DNA from 3 places in the Escherichia sp. XD33 genome. Region 1 is predicted to be linked to each of the others. Evidence: riboswitches for the same ligand, from Rfam matches in the RefSeq annotation. Region 1 holds a riboswitch; each other region holds the start of a gene.
What was found. A riboswitch is a leader RNA that binds a small molecule or an ion and turns the genes downstream of it on or off. The one in region 1 is predicted to bind thiamine pyrophosphate.
Positions count from the first base shown of each region.

Region 2: another riboswitch for thiamine pyrophosphate. It lies ahead of thiC (phosphomethylpyrimidine synthase ThiC); the one in region 1 lies ahead of thiM (hydroxyethylthiazole kinase).
Region 3: another riboswitch for thiamine pyrophosphate. It lies ahead of thiB (thiamine ABC transporter substrate binding subunit); the one in region 1 lies ahead of thiM (hydroxyethylthiazole kinase).

Region 1 covers NZ_JAENDM010000030.1:48,727-50,925, reverse strand. Annotated here, with positions in the region: gene rcnA (nickel/cobalt efflux protein RcnA) at 1-391, opposite strand, end outside; gene rcnR (Ni(II)/Co(II)-binding transcriptional repressor RcnR) at 512-784, shown strand; TPP riboswitch at 876-972, shown strand; gene thiM (hydroxyethylthiazole kinase) at 1,007-1,795, shown strand; gene thiD (bifunctional hydroxymethylpyrimidine kinase/phosphomethylpyrimidine kinase) at 1,792-2,199, shown strand, end outside.
Region 2 covers NZ_JAENDM010000047.1:17,781-19,979, reverse strand. Annotated here, with positions in the region: gene nudC (NAD(+) diphosphatase) at 1-67, opposite strand, end outside; gene rsd (sigma D regulator) at 162-638, shown strand; TPP riboswitch at 690-790, shown strand; gene thiC (phosphomethylpyrimidine synthase ThiC) at 871-2,199, shown strand, end outside.
Region 3 covers NZ_JAENDM010000005.1:25,897-28,095, forward strand. Annotated here, with positions in the region: gene thiP (thiamine/thiamine pyrophosphate ABC transporter permease ThiP) at 1-294, opposite strand, end outside; gene thiB (thiamine ABC transporter substrate binding subunit) at 270-1,253, opposite strand; TPP riboswitch at 1,284-1,383, opposite strand; gene sgrR (DNA-binding transcriptional regulator SgrR) at 1,417-2,199, opposite strand, start outside.

The sequences.
Region 1 (2,199 bases):
CGTGATGATGATGCTCATAATCATGCCCGTGCATATTCTCCAGCCAGTTGCGTTCGCCGCGCCAGGTACGCCAGAACATCCAGAACGCGGTGCTAATAATGATCACTGCGGAAATCAGCTGGAGCCACGGTTCTGCTGATTGAGCAGTAAAGCGCTTGCTGATCACCATCCCGCCAAAGGCAATTAACCAGACCACTGCGGTATGCGAAATAGTTGCTGCCAGTCCGAGCATCACCGCTTGTTTAATGGTGCCTTTGATGGCGATGATAAACGCCGCCATCATCGTTTTTGAGTGCCCTGGTTCCAGGCCATGAAGCGCACCAAGTAAGATGGCGCTGGGGATGAAGAACCAGGCGTTTCCTTGCTGAAGAAGAGTTGTAAATTCGGTCATGATAATAATTCTTAGTATTAATTCGGCAATCTGATTCTACTCCCCCCCAGTACCTGATACTACCCCCCAGTAGATTAATAGTGCTATGATTTTTCATATTCTTGTTAACCAGGTGTTGCCATGTCTCATACAATCCGTGATAAACAGAAACTGAAAGCGCGTGCCAGTAAGATTCAGGGCCAGGTCGTGGCGCTCAAGAAAATGCTCGACGAGCCGCACGAATGCGCTGCAGTTTTACAACAGATTGCTGCTATCCGTGGCGCGGTAAACGGTCTGATGCGGGAAGTGATTAAAGGTCATCTGACGGAACACATCGTTCACCAGGGGGATGAGCTAAAACGTGAAGAAGATCTGGATGTCGTTCTGAAGGTGCTGGATTCATATATCAAATAATTTATTAACGCGATTGTAAAACTGCCGTTTTTCCTCGTTTACAACGCGTGCGCTGGACATTACCATCCTCCTCTGCGATTTATCATCGCAACCAAACGACTCGGGGTGCCCTTCTGCGTGAAGGCTGAGAAATACCCGTATCACCTGATCTGGATAATGCCAGCGTAGGGAAGTCACGGACCACCAGGTCATTGCTTCTTCACGTTATGGCAGGAGCAAACTATGCAAGTCGACCTGCTGGGTTCAGCGCAATCTGCGCACGCGTTACACCTTTTTCACCAACATTCCCCTCTTGTGCACTGCATGACCAATGATGTGGTGCAAACCTTTACCGCCAATACCTTGCTGGCGCTCGGTGCATCGCCAGCGATGGTTATCGAAACCGAAGAGGCCAGTCAGTTTGCGGCTATCGCCAGTGCCTTGTTGATTAACGTTGGCACACTGACGCAGCCACGCGCTCAGGCGATGCGTGCTGCCGTTGAGCAAGCAAAAAGCTCTCAAACACCCTGGACGCTTGATCCAGTAGCGGTGGGTGCGCTCGATTATCGCCGCCATTTTTGTCATGAACTTTTATCTTTTAAACCGGCAGCGATACGTGGTAATGCTTCGGAAATCATGGCATTAGCTGGCATTGCTAATGGCGGACGGGGAGTGGATACCACTGACGCCGCAGCTAACGCGATACCCGCTGCACAAACACTGGCACGGGAAACTGGCGCAATCGTCGTGGTCACTGGCGAGATGGATTATGTTACCGATGGACATCGTATCATTGGTATTCACGGTGGTGATCCGTTAATGACCAAAGTGGTAGGAACTGGCTGTGCATTATCGGCGGTTGTCGCTGCCTGCTGTGCGTTACCAGGCGATACGCTGGAAAATGTCGCATCTGCCTGTCACTGGATGAAACAAGCCGGAGAACGCGCAGTCGCCAGAAGCGAGGGGCCAGGCAGTTTTGTTCCACATTTCCTTGATGCGCTCTGGCAATTGACGCAGGAGGTGCAGGCATGAAACGAATTAACGCTCTGACGATTGCCGGTACTGATCCGAGTGGTGGTGCGGGGATTCAGGCCGATCTTAAAACCTTCTCGGCACTTGGCGCTTATGGTTGCTCAGTTATTACTGCACTGGTGGCGCAAAATACCCGTGGCGTACAGTCGGTGTATCGCATTGAGCCTGATTTTGTCGCCGCCCAGCTCGATTCGGTGTTCAGCGATGTGCGAATCGATACCACTAAAATCGGTATGCTGGCGGAAACCGATATTGTTGAAGCGGTGGCAGAACGGTTGCAACGTTATCAGATCCAAAACGTGGTACTCGACACCGTTATGCTGGCAAAAAGCGGCGACCCGCTGCTTTCACCTTCGGCGGTTGCTACGCTGCGCAGTCGATTATTGCCACAGGTTTCATTAATA
Region 2 (2,199 bases), on a different contig from region 1:
ACCATAATTTTTGTTCATGGCTGACGACCCACCAGCCGAGATCTAATTTTTCAATTATACGATCCATAGCTCTTGCACTACCTTTGCATCACTGGCATGTTTAACATGGTTTTTACATTTCTCACTGAGCAGTTTTTGAATACAAACTTGCGGAGTCAATCATGCTTAACCAGCTCGATAACCTGACGGAGCGCGTCAGAGGAAGTAACAAACTGGTTGATCGCTGGCTACATGTACGTAAGCATCTGCTCGTGGCTTACTACAATCTGGTTGGCATTAAGCCTGGCAAAGAATCGTACATGAGGCTAAACGAAAAAGCCCTTGATGATTTTTGTCAGAGCCTGGTCGATTACTTGTCTGCCGGACATTTCAGTATTTATGAGCGCATTCTTCATAAGCTGGAAGGCAACGGGCAACTCGCGCGCGCCGCGAAGATTTGGCCGCAACTCGAAGCCAATACTCAACAGATTATGGATTACTACGATTCCAGTCTGGAAACCGCCATCGATCATGATAATTACCTTGAGTTTCAACAGGTTTTATCTGACATCGGCGAGGCGCTGGAAGCGCGCTTTGTGCTGGAAGATAAGCTGATTCTGCTGGTGCTTGACGCCGCCCGCGTCAAACATCCTGCTTGAGTTCTGCGCTGTTAACGCGTAATTTACATTCAATGCCCCATTTGCGGGGCTAATTTCTTGTCGGAGTGCCTTAACTGGCTGAGACCGTTTATTCGGGATCCGCGGAACCTGATCAGGCTAATACCTGCGAAGGGAACAAGAGTTAATCTGCTATCGCATCGCCCCTGCGGCGATCGTCTCTTGCTTCATCCGTCGTCTGACAAGCCACGTCCTTAACTTTTTGGAATGAGCTATGTCTGCAACAAAACTGACCCGCCGCGAACAACGCGCCCGGGCCCAACATTTTATCGACACCCTGGAAGGCACCGCCTTTCCCAACTCAAAACGCATTTATATCACTGGCACACACCCCGGCGTGCGCGTGCCGATGCGTGAGATCCAGCTTAGCCCGACGCTAATTGGCGGTAGCAAAGAACAGCCGCAGTACGAAGAAAACGAAGCGATTCCGGTCTACGACACCTCCGGCCCGTATGGTGATCCGCAGATTGCCATTAACGTGCAGCAAGGGCTGGCAAAACTACGCCAGCCGTGGATCGATGCGCGCGGCGATACCGAAGAACTTACCGTGCGCAGTTCCGATTACACTAAAGCGCGGCTGGCAGATGATGGCCTCGACGAACTGCGTTTTAGCGGCGTACTAACACCAAAACGCGCCAAAGCAGGACGCCGTGTCACCCAACTGCACTACGCCCGCCAGGGCATCATCACGCCGGAAATGGAATTCATCGCCATCCGCGAGAATATGGGCCGCGAGCGCATCCGTAGCGAGGTTTTACGCCACCAGCATCCGGGAATGAGCTTTGGCGCACATCTGCCGGAAAATATCACTGCGGAATTTGTCCGTGATGAAGTTGCTGCCGGACGTGCGATTATCCCGGCCAACATTAATCATCCGGAATCGGAGCCGATGATTATTGGTCGCAATTTCCTGGTAAAAGTTAACGCCAATATCGGCAACTCGGCGGTCACCTCTTCCATCGAAGAAGAAGTGGAAAAGCTGGTATGGTCCACGCGCTGGGGAGCGGATACGGTGATGGATCTCTCCACCGGTCGCTATATTCACGAAACCCGCGAGTGGATTTTGCGTAACAGCCCGGTGCCGATCGGTACAGTGCCGATCTACCAGGCGCTGGAGAAGGTTAACGGGATCGCCGAAGATCTTACCTGGGAAGCGTTCCGCGACACGCTGCTGGAACAGGCCGAGCAAGGTGTGGATTACTTCACTATCCATGCGGGCGTACTGCTGCGCTATGTGCCGATGACCGCGAAACGCCTGACCGGTATCGTCTCTCGCGGCGGTTCGATTATGGCGAAATGGTGCCTCTCCCATCATCAGGAAAATTTCCTCTATCAACACTTCCGCGAAATTTGTGAAATCTGTGCCGCTTATGACGTTTCGCTGTCGCTGGGCGACGGTCTGCGCCCCGGTTCTATTCAGGACGCCAACGATGAAGCGCAGTTTGCCGAGCTGCATACGCTGGGCGAACTGACCAAAATTGCCTGGGAATATGACGTGCAGGTGATGATTGAAGGCCCAGGCCACGTGCCGATGCAGATGATC
Region 3 (2,199 bases), on a different contig from region 1:
CATTGCGCACAGACGCAACAGCGCCAGCCGACCCGGAAAGCGCCTGCGATAGAGCGCGCGGGCGAGGAATATCGCGGGTACGACAGAGAGCAGCGCCGAGAGAAACGCCTGCCAGAAGGAGAAGCGCACCACATGCCACAGGTAGCTGTCCTGCCAGATTGCCGCCCAGCTACCCTGCGGTGCGTTCCACCACAGGGCGAGAAACGCCGCCAGCGCAACCGCTACCACCAGCGTGGCGGCGCTTACACCTGGAATTAACCAGCCGGGAATTAACGGCTGACGGCGCGTTGCCATTCGCTAATCCATGCCTGACGTTGTGCCGCCACTTCAGCTGGTGTGAACTCCAGCGTGGTGGCCGGTTTGGTCAATTGTTCAAACCCGGCAGGCAGTGTGACATTTGCCACCGGATACATCCAGTTACCGGTTGGGATCGCATTCTGAAAAGCCGGAGAAACCATAAACTGGAGGAATTTTTGCGCCAGCTCCGGCTGCTTGCTGGCAGCGGTGCGGGCGGCGACTTCCACCTGCAGATAGTGACCTTCGCTGAAGTTCGCAGCGGCGTAGTTATCTTTCTTCTCTTCGAGAATGTGATAAGCCGGAGAGGTGGTGTAACTCAGTACCAGATCGCTTTCGCCTTTTAAAAACAGGCCGTAGGCTTCGCTCCAGCCTTTGGTGACGGTGACGGTTTTCTTCGCCAGTTTCTGCCAGGCTTGCGGGGCGTTATCGCCATAGACTTTTTGCATCCATAGCAACAGACCCAGCCCCGGCGTACTGGTGCGCGGATCCTGATAAATCACCCGCCAGTTTTGATCGCTCTCAACCAGCTCCTTCAGGCTTTGTGGCGGGTTTTTTAGTTTGTTCTTGTCATAGACGAAGGCGAAGTAGCCGTAATCAAACGGTACGAAAGTGTCATTATTCCAGCCGCCGGGAACGTTAACGGCATCCGCTGCCACACCGCTTTTGGCAAATAGTCCGGTTTTACTGGCGGCGTCTAACAGATTGTTATCCAGCCCCAGCAGCACATCGGCTTTACTATTTTTGCCTTCCATCCGTAGACGGTTGAGAAGCGAAACGCCATCTTCCAGCGCCACCAGTTTCAGTTCGCAGTTACAGTCGGCTTCAAAAGCTTTTTTGATCTTTGGACCAGGCCCCCAGTCGGCGGCGAAGGAATCGTAGGTATAAACAGTCAGAACGGGTTTAGCGAAAACGGGCGCTGTGCACAGCAACAGCAGGGGAAGACATTTTTTTAACACTTTGCACCTCAAAAAAGAGTGGCAAAGGACTTGAGAAGGAGCCTCAAATCCCTTCGCCGGCGTTATCCGGATCAGGTTCGACGGGTATTTTCTCAGCGCACGCGTTTGCGTGGCACCCCGTTGAGAACGGCGTTAGTGTAGTGATTTTGTTATCTACCAGCAATCATGGATCCGGCGGCGCAAACCACGCTGATTTAAAATCGAACCAGCCGAGGGTATTCATACGCAGGCCGCGCATACTGCGTTGTCCCTGAATGATCAGCCAGTGGTGGATAAGCGGCACCATTGCTTTACTGGCGACCAGTTGCTGGCACCAGTTCGCCAGGTTCATTTCGCCATTGCGCCAGCGGGCGGCGTCGGCTTGCCAGTCGATCGGAATACAGTGTTGGAGCAGCGGCACCTCGCACAAGTGCGCGAACAGCGAAAAATCCAGCGGCAGCGTAAAGTTGGCGCTATTAAGCCAGATATCGCTCTCGATCTCTCCTTCATGCCACTGATCGTAGTCGATCTCTTTGATTTCCAGCGTGACCTGGTGGCTTGCCAGAATCTGCTGCATGATCCCGGCAATCACCCGATGCTCACTGTGATCCTGATAAAAGGTCAGGGTGAGGCTTTCCAGACCAGCCGGTTTTTCGCTCTTTATGGTGCGGGCATGGTGCCAACGGGGGAGCAGTCCATAAGCCGGGAACCACAGTTGCTGGTACTGTTCCTCAGCGAAATAGACCAGATTAGTTGGAGAAAGCACATAGCTTACCCAGTCCCTGACTTGCTGATTCGCCCCGCGATGGGTGCGGCTGTCGAATAGTAAATAGTAGCAACCTTCCTCCAGGCGGCTTTCAATCTCTTTTTCCTCGCCCTGTGGACCTTTTAGCATCAGACCTCCAGCTGGCTCGTCGGCAATTTCCGGCAGAACCCAGACGTTAACTTCATCGATTAATGCCCGGTA